One region of the Pseudomonas sp. SL4(2022) genome, then DNA from elsewhere that is predicted to be linked to it. Evidence: predicted binding sites of a transcription regulator. Region 1 holds the regulator's gene; the other holds the start of a gene.
The links. Region 1 encodes FliA, which starts transcription of late flagellar genes. Its sites were predicted from a motif close to CTAAAGTTTNNNNNNNNNNNGCCGNTAA; they were not measured.
Positions count from the first base shown of each region.

Region 1 (7,989 bases):
AATGGGTTTTCTCATGCCCTCGGTGCACATTCGCGACAACCTGGATTTGCAGCCCAACGCCTACCGGTTGACGCTCATGGGCGTGAGTGTGGCCGAGGCCGAGGTGTATCCGGACCGTGAGCTGGCAATCAACCCCGGTCAGGTATTCGGACCACTCAATGGTATCGCCGCCAAGGACCCGGCATTTGGCCTGGAAGCGGTGTGGATCGACCCCAGCCAACGAGATCAGGCGCAGTCTCTCGGCTACACCGTGGTGGACGCCAGCACAGTTGTTGCCACTCACCTCAATCAAGTGCTGCACAAGCACGCTCACGAACTGCTCGGGCACGAGGAAGTGCAGCAACTGATGCAGTTGCTGGCCAAGACCTCGCCTAAATTGGCTGAGGAACTGGTGCCGGGAATGATTTCCCTGTCGACCTTACTCAAGGTGCTGCAGGTTCTGTTGCAGGAACAGGTACCGGTACGTGATATCCGGACCATTGCTGAGGCCATCGCCAACGTGGCCGTGAAGAGTCAAGATCCCGCCGCGATGGTGGCTGCCGTGCGTGTGTCACTGTCTCGCGCAATTGTGCAAAGCATTGTGGGACTAGAGCTGGAACTGCCTGTCATCACCTTGGAACCCAGGTTGGAACAGATATTGCTCAATAGTATTCAGAAAGCCGGTCAAGGCTCTGAGGATGGCATTCTTCTAGAGCCAGGCATGGCCGAGAAGCTGCAACGTTCCCTAGTGGAAGCAGCGCAGCGCCAGGAAATGCTTGGCAAACCAGTGATTCTGCTGGTTGCCGGCCCGGTCCGGGCGATGCTCTCGCGATTCGCGCGGCTGGCGGTTCCGAGTATCCATGTACTGGCATACCAGGAAATTCCGGACAACAAGCAGGTCACCATCGTTGCGACGGTGGGGCAGAACTAACCGAGGTCACAGGCCATGCAGGTCAAACGCTTTTTCGCCGCCGATATGCGCACTGCCATGAAATTGGTGCGTGATGAGCTGGGTGCCGATGCCTCGATCATTGGCAATCGCCGCGTAGCTGGCGGTGTCGAACTGACTGCGGCGCTGGACTATCAGGTGCCGGCAGCGCCAGCGCGTCAGCCTAATCCAGCCCTGGAGGCTGAATTGCGCAAGACTCAGGCGAAAATCGCCACTGCGCAGGCCGAACTGACTACCCGTGCCAAGGTAGATGCCGGTAAGGATCGCCAGTTGTTTGGCGCAGAGCTGGAGTTGCCTGCCGATAGTCTCGCAGCCGTTATGCGCAAATCCCGCACGCCTATACCGCCCGCCGCCGGGACTGATCAGCATGCACTGGATGCCATGCGCTTTGAGTTGCACGGGCTGCGTGAGTTGATAGAAGTTCAGTTGGGTTCGATTGCCTGGGGCCAGTTGCAAAGTCGTCGCCCGCAACAGGCTAATCTGTGGCGTCGCCTGCAGCGTATGGGGCTGTCAGCCGAACTGTCCAAAGTCCTGCTGGAGCGCGTTGCCAACGTGGCCGAGCCGCGCCAGGCCTGGCGCATGCTGCTGGCGCACCTGGCCCATGCGATCAAAACGCCGAAGCAGGAACCGATGGATGAGGGTGGCGTTATCGCTTTGGTGGGGCCGGCCGGGATGGGCAAGACCACGACTCTGGCTAAATTGGCCGCGCGTTATGTCCTCAAGCACGGCGCGCAGCATATTGCGTTGGTCAGCCTGGACAGCTACCGCATCGGGGCGCAGGAACAACTCAAGACCCTGGGGCGCATTCTTAATGTTTCGGTGACCCTGGTGGATCCTGGCCAGTCACTGACCCAGGCTCTGGCGCCTTTGGCACGCAAGCGCGTGGTGCTGATTGATACGGCTGGCCTTCCAGCCAACGATCCCGCTTTGCGCATGCAACTGGAAACACTGGCCAGCCGCGGCGTCAACGCAAAAAATTATCTGGTAATGGCGGCCACTAGCCAGGGCCAAGTGCTGAAAGCCGCCTACCATAGTTATAAGCGCTGTGGGTTGGCAGGCTGTATTGTCACTAAGGCGGACGAGGCAACCAGCCTGGGCGAGGTATTAGGGCTGGCTATTACGCAGCGTCTACCGGTAGCCTATCTCGCTGATGGGCCACGAATTCCTGATGATTTACAGGTGCCTCGCAGTCATCAGCTGGTCAGTCGTGCCGTAGGGCTGCAGGCAACCCAGGATCCTAGCGAAGATACAATGGCAGAGATGTTTGCCGGTCTTTACCAGCAGTCCGCGCGACGTGTCAGTTAAAAGGTTCCTTTCGGTTTGTGGTAGGCCTGACCGGCTAAAGTGGCTCCAGTCGAAGTTAGACAAGGTGTGTAGATAATATGGGTATGCATCCCGTTCAGGTGATTGCAGTAACCGGCGGCAAAGGTGGCGTCGGCAAGACCAATGTCTCGGTGAACCTGGCATTGGCTCTGGCTGACCTTGGGCGCAGGGTAATGTTGATGGACGCTGACCTGGGCCTGGCTAACGTCGATGTGTTGCTGGGCTTGAGTGCCAAGCGCACCCTGGAAGACGTTATCAGTGGTGAGTGTGAACTGCGTGATGTGCTGTTGCAGGGGCCGGGTGGCATTCGAATCGTACCGGCAGCATCCGGTATTCAGAGCATGGTGCAGCTGTCCCCCATGCAGCATGCTGGGCTGATTCAAGCCTTCAGTGACATCAGTGATAACCTTGATGTGCTGATTATTGATACTGCTGCCGGTATCGGTGATGGCGTAGTCAGTTTTGTTCGTGCGGCCCAGGAAGTGCTGGTGGTCGTGTGTGATGAGCCTACGTCGATTACTGATGCCTACGCGTTGATCAAGTTGCTCAACCGTGACCACGGTATGAATCGTTTCCGTGTACTGGCCAATATGGCGCACAGCCCACAGGAAGGTCGTAACCTGTTTGCTAAGCTGACCAAGGTGACTGATCGCTTTCTTGATGTGGCTCTGCAGTATGTTGGTGCCGTTCCCTATGATGAGTCAGTCCGTAAGGCCGTACAGAAACAGCGTGCGGTATATGAAGCCTTCCCGCGTTCGAAGTGTGCGTTGGCGTTCAAAGCAATAGCTCAGAAAGTTGACGCCTGGCCTTTACCAGCCAACCCGCGTGGCCATTTAGAGTTTTTTGTTGAACGCCTGGTGCACCAACCGATCGCGGACACGGCCACATGACAGCAGCCTCTGGACTTCGTATGTATAGCAAGGCGCAGGCGCAGGACTCCCAGCACCAGTTGATCGAGCGTTATGCGCCTTTGGTCAAGCGTATTGCCTACCATCTGCTGGCACGCTTACCGGCCAATGTGCAAGTTGATGATCTGATCCAGGCCGGGATGATCGGACTGCTTGAAGCGTCAAAAAAATACGATTCCAGCAAAGGTGCCAGTTTCGAAACATTTGCTGGCATCCGCATCCGCGGATCTATGCTTGATGAAGTACGTAAAGGTGACTGGGCACCGCGCTCGGTGCATCGCAACAGTCGTATGGTTAGCGATGCGATTCGCGTGATTGAGTCCAGAACGGGTCGTGACGCTAAAGATCAAGAGGTTGCGGCCGAACTCCAATTGAGTCTCGAAGATTACTACGGCATCCTTGGCGACACGCTGGGTAGTCGCTTGTTCAGTTTTGATGACCTGTTGCTGGATGGTGAACACAGTGGAGTAGGTGAAGACGCGAGCATTAACTGTCTTGAGCCTTCTCGTGATCTGGAAGATCAACGCTTTCAAGCAGCTTTGGCTGATGCTATTGCCAATCTGCCGGAGCGCGAACGCCTGGTGTTAGCGCTATATTACGATGAAGAATTAAATCTTAAGGAAATCGGCGAAGTACTGGGGGTTAGCGAATCTCGTGTAAGCCAACTACACAGTCAGTGTGCTGCTCGTTTGCGTGCTCGACTGGCTGATTGGCGCGCACATTGAGTTGAATTTGCTAACGCTGGGCCGGTTTCACGATTAAAGACGCGCACAGAGTGCTGGGTGCGTTTGGGACTGTACGGAGGTCGACTTGGACAAGAACATGAAAATCCTCATCGTTGATGACTTTTCAACGATGCGACGGATCATCAAGAACCTCCTGCGTGATTTGGGGTTCACCAATACCGCAGAGGCTGACGATGGCACTACTGCTCTGCCGATGTTGCAGAGCGGCAGCTTCGACTTTTTGGTGACTGACTGGAACATGCCCGGCATGACGGGAATTGATCTACTGCGCGCCGTACGTGCGGATGATCGCCTGAAAACACTGCCCGTGTTGATGGTGACTGCTGAAGCTAAGCGCGATCAGATCATTGAGGCAGCTCAGGCTGGAGTAAATGGCTATGTGGTTAAGCCGTTTACTGCGCAGGTTCTGAAAGAAAAGATCGAAAAGATTTTTGAGCGAGTCAACGGCTGATGTCTGCCACGAGGGTGCTATGGAACATAAAGATTCCGTTCACGGTGACCTTGAGTCAACCCTGAAATACAACGCTCGCCAATTGGTAGACAGCCTGGAACAGGGCAATTTTGGTGAAGCGGTACAGCTGATACATGAGCTCAACAAAGCGCGTGACCGCGGCTTGTATCACGAAGTCGGCAAACTGACCCGTGAGCTACACAATGCCATTGTGAATTTTCAGCTTGACCCACGCGTACCTCATGCAACCGAAATCTCTCAAATTACTGATGCAACTGAGCGTCTTAACTATGTTGTGACGATGACCGAAAAAGCGGCCAATCGCACCATGGATTTGGTCGAGCAGAGCGCTCCGCTGGTGAATGATCTGGCTGATGAGGCGCACAATTTGAGCACCGACTGGGGGCGTTTCATGCGCCGCGAAATGAGTGCTGATGGTTTTCGAGAGTTGGCCAAGCGAGTTGAGTTGTTTCTTGCGCGTAGCGAGCGAGACGGGGCCAAGCTGTCTTCGCATTTGAACGACATTCTTCTGGCGCAAGACTTCCAAGACCTGACAGGTCAGGTAATCAAGCGGGTTACCCAGTTGGTGACCGAGGTTGAAAGTAATCTGTTGAAACTGGTGATTATGGCCAGTTCAGTCGATCAGATTGCCGGTATTGAGCATAACCACGAATTGCTCCGTGCCGAGCGAGAAGAACAAAAAGAGCCTTCTCGTGGTGAAGGTCCGCAGATTCATGCCGATAAGCGTGAAGACGTCGCATCGAATCAGGATGATGTTGACGATCTGCTTTCCAGCCTGGGATTTTAGGAGCACGTCTATATGAGCTTCGGCGCCGATGAAGAAATCCTCCAGGACTTCCTGGTAGAGGCCGGCGAGATTCTTGAATTACTGTCCGAACAGCTCGTAGAGCTGGAAAGTCGCCCGGACGACATGAATCTGCTCAACGCTATTTTTCGCGGGTTTCATACCGTCAAAGGTGGTGCCGGTTTTCTCCAGCTCAACGAGCTGGTTGAATGTTGCCATATCGCAGAAAACGTTTTCGACATCCTTCGTAAGGGTGAGCGGCGTGTTGATTCGGCATTGATGGACGTAGTGCTGGAAGCTCTTGATGCGGTCAACGGCATGTTCACTGAAGTGCGTGAGCGGACGGAGCTGACACCCGCATCTCCCGAGTTACTCGCAGCGTTGTCTCGTCTAGCGGAGCCGGCAGGTTCTGAAGAGGTTGCCGGCGAGGAACCTTTAGTCGAACCGGCCGCAGAAGCAATTGAGGTCGTTGAGGAAGTAGCGGTTGCAGAGGCCGCAAGTGCAGGTTCTGATATCACTGACAGTGAGTTCGAGCAGCTGTTGGGCGCTCTTGATGGCGGCAGCGTCGACACCGTTACGCCCGAAACAGCCAGCAGTGACGAAATCACCGATGATGAGTTCGAGTCACTGCTCGATCAACTGCATGGCAAGGGTCAATTCGTCGCTGAAGCAAATGTTCCAGCCGCCGTGCCGGCCTCTGCAGCGCCGGCAGCAGCCACCAGTAGTGATGAAATTACCGATGATGAGTTTGAGTCGCTGCTCGATCAATTACACGGTAAGGGTCAGTTTGTCCCACCTGCTCCGGTCGAAGACACACCGGCCCCCAAGGTTGCCCAGGTGTCCGAGGTTCCTGGCGAAGACATTACTGACGATGAATTTGAGGCACTGTTGGATCAGCTTCACGGTAAGGGCAAGTTTGTCGAGCCTGAAGCGATTAAACCTGTAGCCGCTGCGCCGGAGCCTAAAGCTGCAGAGCCCGTGAAGCCTGCAGTTGTGGCTGCCAAGCCCGCAGCTAAGCCTGCCCCCAAGGTTGAAACAGCCAAAGCTTCTGCGCCCGCTGCACCCGTGGCAGATAAAGCTGCGCCCCCGAGCGAAGCTGAAACCACGGTGCGCGTTGACACTGCGCGGCTGGACGAAATCATGAATATGGTGGGTGAGCTGGTGCTGGTGCGTAACCGTTTGGTTCGTTTGGGCTCCAGTAGTGGCGATGAAGCGATGTCGAAGGCTGTATCAAACCTCGATGTCGTAACGGCAGATTTGCAAACTGCTGTTATGAAAACCCGCATGCAGCCAATCAAGAAAGTTTTCGGTCGCTTCCCGCGCCTGGTTCGTGATTTGGCCAGAAGCCTGAAGAAAGAGATCAATCTTGAATTGGTCGGGGAGGAGACGGATCTCGACAAGAACCTCGTTGAAGCACTGGCTGATCCGCTTGTGCACTTGGTGCGCAATGCGGTCGATCATGGCATTGAAACTCCAGAAGAGCGCGAGGCGTCGGGTAAGGCACGTGGTGGCAAGGTCGTGTTGTCTGCTGAGCAGGAGGGTGATCATATCCTGCTGTCGATTTCTGATGACGGCAAAGGTATGGATGCTGACGTGTTGCGTGCCAAGGCTGTAGAAAAGGGATTGTTGGATAAGGACGCAGCTGATCGCTTAAATGAGTTTGAATGCTACAACTTGATTTTCGCCCCGGGCTTTTCGACCAAGACAGAAATATCCGATGTGTCGGGCCGCGGCGTGGGCATGGACGTGGTGAAGACCAAAATTTCCCAGCTCAATGGCACCGTAAATGTGTTCTCGGTGAAGGGGCAGGGCTCGAAGATTGTTATCAAGGTGCCATTAACACTAGCAATCATGCCTACGTTAATGGTGATGTTGGCCAATCAGGCATTTGCTTTCCCATTGGTGAATGTTAACGAAATCTTTCACCTTGATTTATCGCGTACCAACGTTGTTGATGGTCAGGAAGTGGTGATTGTTCGCGATAAGGCCTTGCCTTTGTTTTACCTCAAGCGCTGGTTAATTGGCAGTGCTGCACATGTCGAGCAGGGTGAAGGTCATGTGGTTATTCTGTCTGTTGGCAGTCAGCGAATAGGCTTTGTTGTCGATCAGCTGGTTGGGCAGGAGGAAGTGGTTATCAAGCCTCTTGGCAAGATGCTGCAGGGCACTCCGGGTATGTCGGGTGCAACAATTACAGGCGATGGTCGCATCGCTCTTATTCTTGATGTACCGAGCATGCTCAAACGTTACGCACGACGTATGTGATTGTTCGTGATGCAGCTGTCTGTCGTACCGTTTAGGAGTGGTTATGGCTGTTAAGGTGTTGGTGGTGGACGACTCCGGATTTTTCCGCCGGCGTGTATCTGAAATTCTTTCGGCTGATCCAAACATTCAGGTCATTGGTACTGCTACCAATGGCCGTGAAGCCATCGAGCAGGCGCAGACACTCAAGCCTGATGTCATCACCATGGACTATGAAATGCCCATGATGGATGGCATTACGGCTGTTCGTAACATCATGCAGCGTTGCCCAACACCGGTCTTGATGTTTTCTTCACTGACGCATGAAGGCGCTCGGGTTACCTTGGATGCGCTTGAAGCGGGAGCGGTTGATTTTCTTCCCAAGAATTTTGAAGACATTTCGCGCAATCCAGAGCGCGTTAAACAGTTGCTATGCGAGAAAATTCATACAATTGCGCGCAGTAATCGCCGGAATTTCAGCACGCCCGCGCCCTCAATTGTGGCGCCTGCGCCGAATCCGGTAAAACCCGCTTCTCGTCCTTTAACAACTGCCTCGCCCGGTAGGCCGGTCTCTGCTGCAACACCCGTGC
Region 1 covers NZ_CP113060.1:3,242,038-3,250,026, forward strand. The annotation lists gene flhA (flagellar biosynthesis protein FlhA) at 1-910, shown strand, start outside; gene flhF (flagellar biosynthesis protein FlhF) at 926-2,233, shown strand; gene fleN (flagellar synthesis regulator FleN) at 2,311-3,141, shown strand; gene fliA (RNA polymerase sigma factor FliA) at 3,138-3,884, shown strand; gene OU997_RS15335 (chemotaxis response regulator CheY) at 3,982-4,356, shown strand; gene OU997_RS15340 (protein phosphatase CheZ) at 4,376-5,164, shown strand; gene OU997_RS15345 (chemotaxis protein CheA) at 5,177-7,423, shown strand; gene OU997_RS15350 (protein-glutamate methylesterase/protein-glutamine glutaminase) at 7,467-7,989, shown strand, end outside.

Region 2 (7,989 bases), 1.6 Mb from region 1:
ACCGGCACTGGAGATAATCGCATCGAAACCGTCGGCGCCGGTGGCCGGGTCCTCAGTTCACGCGCGATGAACCGCACCGCCACATTTGTCTTCTATTTAGGAGACAACCATTACGGCACCCTTACCGCCTTCGTTCCCGGGCAAGCAGCAGAAAACTTCCGCTTCACTTCAGCACTCCCCGTGCAGGTACTCAAAGGCATGGCGCCTATCCTGCAACCTTATTTGCAGCCTGGTACCCGCAGCCTGTGCCATATGACAGGCAGTGAACAGGCCGCCTCAGGTGCAAATTAACGTGGGCCAATAAAAACGGGAGGCCAAGCCTCCCGTTTTTATTGGCAAGTGCAGCGGATCACTTCGCTTTGTAGATGATCCCCGGGCTGCACTGCACCATCTGATAATGATTAGGCAGACCATTGAGCGCCTCGGAAGCCCCGAGGAACAGATAACCACCCGGTTTCAACATGGCATGAATGCGCGTGAGGATGTCTTTCTTCACTTCCGCAGAAAAGTAGATCAATACGTTTCGGCAGAACACCACATCGAACTTACCCAGGCTGGCATAACTGTCCAGAAGGTTCAGCGGGCGAAACTCAATGCGACTGCGAATGGCCGGTTTGACCACCCAGCGCCCCGGCCCCTTGGGGTCGAAATAGCGCTGCAGACGCTCCGGTGAAAGCCCACGCCCCATCGCCAAGCTGTCGTACTCACCCGATTTACAGTTGATCAACATGGACGGCGACAGGTCAGTCGCAACAATCTGCACTCCGGCCTTGAGTTGGCCAAGATTGGTTTTTTCGAATTCATCAATGGTCATTGATAATGAGTAGGGCTCCTGCCCCGAAGAGCAGGCCGCCGACCAAATACGCAAACGCTGCCCCGGGCTAGCCTTGATCAACTCCGGCAGAACACGGCTTTTCAGCACCTCAAAAGGGTATGTGTCGCGAAACCAAAGGGTCTCATTGGTAGTCATGGCATCAACAACCTGCTCACGCAGACCACTGCGCGGCTGGCTTTGCATACGCTGCACCAGTTCACCCAGAGTTTTGATGTCATTCTGTTCCATCAGTTTGTTCAGTCGACTGGAAACCAGATACTGCTTATTGCTACCCAGCAGGATGCCGCAGGCTTTTTCCAGGAAGGTCCGGAACTGCTCGAAATCCAAATTACCTGTAGACACTCGCGAAGCCTCGACGAACAAATTTTCCACTGAGGGCCGAGCCCTCAGTCCCCTGCCGCTATATTGATGCGGTCAGCTACCCGTGCAGCCAGGTCATCCGGCCGAAACTTGGCGAGGAAATCATCCGCGCCCACCTTCTTGACCATGGCCTGATTAAAAACACCAGAAAGCGAAGTATGCAGGATGATGTGCAGTTTTTGCATTCGAGGGTCGGAACGAATCTCCGCCGTCAGGGTATAACCGTCCATTTCGGGCATTTCGATGTCGGAAATCAGCATAAGGAATTCTTCTTCCGGCTTCTTGCCCTCCTCGACCATAGCCTTCAGATAATCCAACGCCTGACGACCATCGTTCAGCGCGACCACCTCCACGCCTACAGTTTCCAAACAACGCGTAACCTGCTTGCGCGCAACCGATGAGTCGTCGCAGGTCAGTACCCGTTTACTCACTGCACGGGCCTGAGTACGCGCATCAAGAACACCTTCAGAAATCACCTCGGAGGTCGGCGCCACCTCTGCAAGAATTTTTTCGACGTCAATGATTTCAACCATCTTGTCGTCCAGGTGCGTCACTGCCGTCAAATAGTGATCGCGACCAGTACCCTTGGGTGGCGGATGAATCGACTCCCAGTTCATGTTGACAATGCGCTCGACGGAATGCACCAGAAAACCCTGAACCTTGGTGTTGTATTCAGTGATGATCACGAAACTGTTATCGATATTGGACAACGGCATGTTGCCTGTGGCCATGGACAAATCGAGAATCGGGATGGTGCCGCCACGGATATTGGCCACCCCGCGAACAACCGGGCTGGATTTGGGCATGATGGTGAGTTTGGGGCACTGAAGCACCTCTTTCACCTTGAACACGTTGATGCCATACAACTGATTGCTGTTAAGACGAAACAGCAGCAATTCCAAACGATTCTGGCCAACCAACTGAGTTCGCTGGTTAACCGAGTCCATCACACCGGCCATACCCAAACTCCTTATTTGAGTAACAGATTACTGTCAGCTTAGCAGGCGGCACGCAGCTTGCTATCTAACCCACTATGAAAACCAAAACGACAACGAATCGACGCTCATCATCGAGATTCTGCCACTGGCTGGCAGTTTTACCCGCTTTGATGGCACTCGGCTATAGCAACGTAACACCAGCAGAGGCGACTCACGCCGAAGAACTTATCGGCGCCGGCAACGCTTTTCTTGAGCAAGCCGTGGATGATTATTTAGAGCGTAGCAACATCACTGCACGTCACCAGATACAAATAAACCAACTCGACCCTCGCCTGCGCTTACCGCTGTGTGGCACACCCTTGATGACGACCCTCGAGAGTCCAGCACAGCCTGTCGGTCGCGTGACACTGCGGATTCGCTGTGAAAGTAATGCGCCATGGACAGTATTTATTCCTGGCCAGGTGCGTTTATTTCGTGAGGTAGTAGTTGCCAGCCGCCCACTCAAACGAGACGGTCTGATAACAGAAATGGATGTCGGCCTGGCGGAAAGAGATGTCGGCTTACTGAACCAGGGTTACCTGACGGAAAAACATCAGGTTGTTGGCAAAAAATTGACGCGCGCTGCAATTATCGACCAAGTCATAACCCCTACCCAGCTTCAATTGGCAGAAGCCGTTCGTAAGGGTGATCACGTGGTCATCAGTGCCAAGAGCGGGATAATCAGTGTCCGCATGCCCGGAGAGGCGCTATCATCAGGGTCAGTAGGCAAGCAAATCAGCGTGCGCAACATCAAATCAAACCGGGTAGTACGAGCACGAGTAACCGCTCCAGGCCAAGTTGAAGTCCCAATGTAGGCATGAATTTTGATTGACTTAGCGGATAACTCACGCTGGCGATTGTTCTCAGTGTGTTTAGACTGTCAATAAACGCAACACTCAGCCCTAAAGTTTTCGCTATCAAGGCCGACACGCTAGGCAAGCGTCCAAACACTGTTCGAGGTTCTGCATCATGGTCATCGACATCAACCGGCTTAACAATGCCGCAACGCCAGCCAGTTCGGGGCGTGCAGGCAGTGCCCAGGCAGGTGGCCAGAGCGCAGTCACAAGCAATCAGCCCACTGGCAATATGCCCACACCTACCGAGCAATCCCAGCAGGCGGGCAAAGGCGGAGAATCTGTGCAGCTGAGTCGCGAGGCTCAACAACTTCAGAAAGCCAGTGAAAAGTTGCGCGACCAACCTAGCGTCAACAAAGAGCGCGTTGCGCAACTCAAACAAGCTATCGAGAGCGGCAGTTACCAGGTCGACAGCCAGCGTGTTGCCAGTAAATTGCTAAATTTCGAATCCCAGCGCTAGTCAAAGGGCTGCGCTTGGGGCTGTTGGTCGCCCAACGGAAGTTTCATGTCTCAGCACTGGAACTGCCGTTCCCCAAAAGAGCCCGCAATGCACGACACCAAACTGCTTGAATTGTTTAACCATGACATCGGCATCGCAGAGCAACTGCTTGCACTCATCAATAAAGAGTTTCAAGCACTCAGTGACCGCGATCTCCCCTACCTGCAGGCCTTGCTAAGCGAGAAATTGCCGCTGCTGGGTCAGCTTGATCAACACGGTCAGGAACGCAGCCAACTTCTCACTGACCTTGGTCTTTCGGCAGACCGCGAAGGCCTGCACACACTCGCCAGAAGCTCTGATCACGCCCAAGCATTGCTTGAACACAGTGAGCAGCTCAGCACTCTGCTTGAGCGTTGCCAGGCAGCTAATCTGCGCAACGGCAGATTAATCCGCTCCAGCCAGGCGTCAGCCAATAGCATGCTTGGCATTCTGCGTGGCAACGAAACTCCAAGCCTCTATGACAGCCGTGGCAGTGCCGCTAGAATCGGCCAGCAGCGCCCGCTCAGCCAGGCCTGAATTTTCCATAAGGCACAGGGACATGCTGTCATATAGCCAGTATTCTAGTGCCATCGCATTTGCCCGGAGTGTAATGGACCGTGTCCAGTCCTTTTAATCAGGAAGATGGCCCTCAACCCCCCAAGGTGCTTAAGACGCCTGTGGAAATTGTTGCCAACCTGCGCCAGCTGCAACAGAACCACGATCCACTGATCATAACGTTTGACGAGCGAAAACAACGTTTTCAGAGCTATGTCATTGCAGTTGACCGCGACAAGAACCTCGTCATTCTTGACGAGTTGATGCCCAACGATGGTGAGCGCTACCTGCAGAATGGTGAAACCTTCCACGTCGAAGCCTTTCACGAAGGCGTGCGTGTAGCATGGACATGCGAGCAAACCCTACGTTTCAGTGAATACGAGGGCTCACGCTGCTACCTGAGCCAAATACCGCTTGAAATCACTTACCATCAACGCCGCAGCGCTTTCCGTGCACCACTTAAACAAAGTGAGCTGATCAAAGTTGAACTGGGCGGCGACAAGCTGAGTACCACCGTATCAGGCTTACTTCTGGACATCTCAGCAACCGGATGCAAACTGCGCTTCCCCGGAGATATCACCAATAGCCTGCAAGCCGGTCAGGTTTATGAGCGTTTTACCGCTCGCTTTCCTTTTGGCGCGATGACTACAGCGATCGAGGTGCGCCACGTGCAGTATGACGACAAGCTGGATATCAGCTTTATCGGGGCACGGTTTCACAGGATCAATGGCCAAGAGCAGCGCTCGGTGGAGCGTTTCGTCTATCAACTTCAGCGTGAAGCTCGCCGCTTTGACAGCGACGGCTTGCTTTAGTATCAGAGCAGGATATTCAGCACCGCCAGGCGCGACAGATCCTCGGGCCGATCCACATCCCACAACGCAGGCAGCAACGCCGGTGGCCAATCCAACTGCCGCAGGCGTTGCAGGGTCAGGTCGAACACCCGCTCAGTACCCCACGGCATGTCACTGAACAGCGTCGGCGCCATGCCACGCAAACCCAGCAGCACATAACCGCCATCCTCAGCCGGCCCGATCACCACCTTGTGCTCCTGCAACGCACGACAAGCCGCCTGCAGGTATACGCCATCAAGGGCCGGGCAATCATTACCGATAAGAATCACCGCATCACTGTCCGCCAACCCCAATGTAGCGATACGGCGCATGCGCTCCCCTAGATCCCCCACTGGCTGCTCGACCAGCGTCCATGCCTGGGCATCGGCCAGCGCCTGCAACTCGGCACTGGGCAGATCATCCAGCCAGAGAAAGCGCTCACTGAAACCACTGGCCGGCAACTGCAAGGCACGCTCCAGCAGGAGCTGCTGCAGATCGCAGGCACCCTGTGCACCCAGGGCCGGAATCAGACGGGTCTTTACCCGCCCCGCCACCGGTACACGCGCCAGTAGATGCAAGGAAATCGAAAGGGTCATAACAGTGATCCTCGACGGTACTGGCGGGCCAGCGTTTCTGGGCTGACACCACAGTAATAAGCCAAACGCAGGCACCACATGAGTATTACGGTACGCCAAATACCGTGCTGCTCCCAGCGCCTGCTGGATGTCGACAGGGGCGGGCGCAGACAACGCGGGCGGGCCTGCGCCTTGAGCTGGCGACACAGCTGCAAGTCTTCCATCAGCGGAATCGGGGCATACCCCCCCAACGCGGCAAAGGCCGCCTTGCGCACAAAAATCCCCTGATCCCCAGAGGCAATACCGGTCAGGCGCGAACGCAGGCTGATCATCGACCCAATGACCCAAAATGCCACGCCTGGACCAGAGAGTCGCACGTCAAAGCGCCCCCACAGCGGACGATGCTGCAGCACATCCTGTAAGCGCTGCAGCGACGGCCCACTGACCCGTGTATCGGCATGCACAAACCACAAGTATTCCCCTTGCGCGCGCGCAGCGCCGGCATTCATCTGCAGAGCACGACCGGGATCGGTCTTGAGCACCTGGTCAGCCCGCCCGCGCGCCCGTTCAACGGTACCGTCGCTACTGCCACCATCAACCACAATCAGCTCCGCACCCTCAGCCCGCAGCGCTGCCAGATCGTCCAGCAACGCAGGCAAAGCATGCGCCTCGTTACGCACCGGGATTACCACACTGAGCAGCGGCCTCACCTGCGCACCTCAGACTCAGCTGCCGCTTGCGCTGGTACACCCTCATCCGCGCTTGGCGCGGCGCTATTGTCATGCATCTGCTCCTGCACCACCTGCTCAGCCACACGCGGGTCGAGGGCAGCGGTCAGGGGTGAGCTGATGGTGCTGTCAGGCATGGGGATATGGTGCAGCGGAGCGTCTACAACCTGATGCAGATGCGTGACCCGCTCCGGCCGCACCCGCAGCACCAGAATCAGCGCACAGCCGCAGACGAAGGCGTACAACATATTGGCGCCGAGAAAGCGCATCAGCACGCCCGCCAGCAACGGCCCGATACTGGCGCCGACACCGAAGGTAACCAGCAGCATGGCCGTCAGTGATACCCGACGCTCGGCTTCGACATGGTCATTGGCCAGCGCCACCGCCAGTGGATAAAGACTGAATTGCAGGGCGCAAACCAGGAAACCTACGACAAACAGCAGCAGCACGCTCGCCTCTGGCAACAGCGCCAGAGGTAGCGCGGCCAGGGCCAACAAAGCCGCACAACCACGAATAAGTCGCACGCGGTCATGCCGATCAGACAACCAGCCAAGCGGCCACTGCACCAACAAGCCCGCAATGATGCAGCAGCCCATAAACAGCCCCACCTGCTCGGTGGACAGGCCCATGCGCGTGCCATACAGCGGTGCCAGGCCATAGAACGACCCGATCAGCAGCCCCGATACGACGATAGTGGTTAAGGACAGAGGCACTCGCGCGATAAAGAAGCGCATTTCCAGCGGAGCTGGATGCAAGGGCGCAGGGTGCAACTTGCGCGTCAGAGCTACAGGCACCAGACACAGGGCAAAGCACAGCGCCACTAGCATCAGCAGCTCCAGGCCCAGCGTCGGGTGCACCACCAGCACCAGCTGACCAAGGATCAGACCGAGGTAAGAGGCCCCCATATAGCCGGCAAACACCTGGCCGCGCTGGCTGGTTTCCGCCTGCTCATTGAGCCAGCTCTCGATCACCATGTACTGGCACATCATGCCGAGGCCGACCAACATACGCAGCAACAGCCAGCTGGGCAGCCAGTCGCTCAGCCCATGCCCGAGCACTGCAGCGGTAACTACGCCGGCACAGGCCACATAAGCGCGAATATGGCCAACCCGGGCAATCAGCCGATGACCAATCTTGCCGCCCAGCACCAATCCCACATAGTTGGCCGCCATCAGCGCACCGACCCACAAGCCGTCCGCCGTTTCGGCCAGACGCAGCGCCAGGTAAGTACTCAGCAACCCTGAGCCGAGCAGCATCAACAGGGTGGCGAAATACAACGAACTGAATGACTTGAGGATCACGGACATGGGGTGGCGCTTGGCTCCAATGGGCCGCCGAAACCATGCTCGGCAGTCAGGTTTTTAGAGCCTGTTTACGATCTCGCGAGCTAAAGCCCTGCAAGGCGCTACGTTAGTAACAGCCTGCGGCTGGTCAAAACAGACGAGGAAGCGGTGTGTACGCGTTGTACATGAGCATCCGAGCCGGTTTTTCGCGCAGCAGGGCCGACGCGCAACAGATCGTAGGCAGGTTCTCAGGCGTGGGCCGCCAGCACGCGGCGCTCCCACGGGGTAATTTCATCAAAGAAGCTGGTGAGCTCCAGTGTCTTGCTGGCAATGTAGCCTTCGATGAACTCTTTGCCGAACAGTTCCAGCGCTAACGCACTGCGCTTGAGACGTTCAATCGCGGCATGCATGGTACAGGGTAGCGCCAATTCGTCCGGTACTTCGAACTCACCCTGGATAGGCGCACTAGGCTGCAACTGCTGCTCAATCCCATACAGCCCCGCCGCAAGGCTCG
Region 2 covers NZ_CP113060.1:408,143-416,131, forward strand. The annotation lists gene OU997_RS01950 (transglycosylase domain-containing protein) at 1-291, shown strand, start outside; gene cheR (protein-glutamate O-methyltransferase CheR) at 350-1,177, opposite strand; gene OU997_RS01960 (chemotaxis protein CheV) at 1,222-2,154, opposite strand; gene flgA (flagellar basal body P-ring formation chaperone FlgA) at 2,229-2,987, shown strand; gene flgM (flagellar biosynthesis anti-sigma factor FlgM) at 3,142-3,486, shown strand; gene OU997_RS01975 (flagella synthesis protein FlgN) at 3,574-4,041, shown strand; gene OU997_RS01980 (flagellar brake protein) at 4,122-4,871, shown strand; gene OU997_RS01985 (TIGR04282 family arsenosugar biosynthesis glycosyltransferase) at 4,874-5,485, opposite strand; gene OU997_RS01990 (TIGR04283 family arsenosugar biosynthesis glycosyltransferase) at 5,482-6,174, opposite strand; gene OU997_RS01995 (MFS transporter) at 6,171-7,499, opposite strand; gene OU997_RS02000 (glutamine synthetase family protein) at 7,724-7,989, opposite strand, start outside.
Region 2: the regulator FliA is predicted to act here: its motif matches at 3,075-3,102, upstream of flgM (flagellar biosynthesis anti-sigma factor FlgM).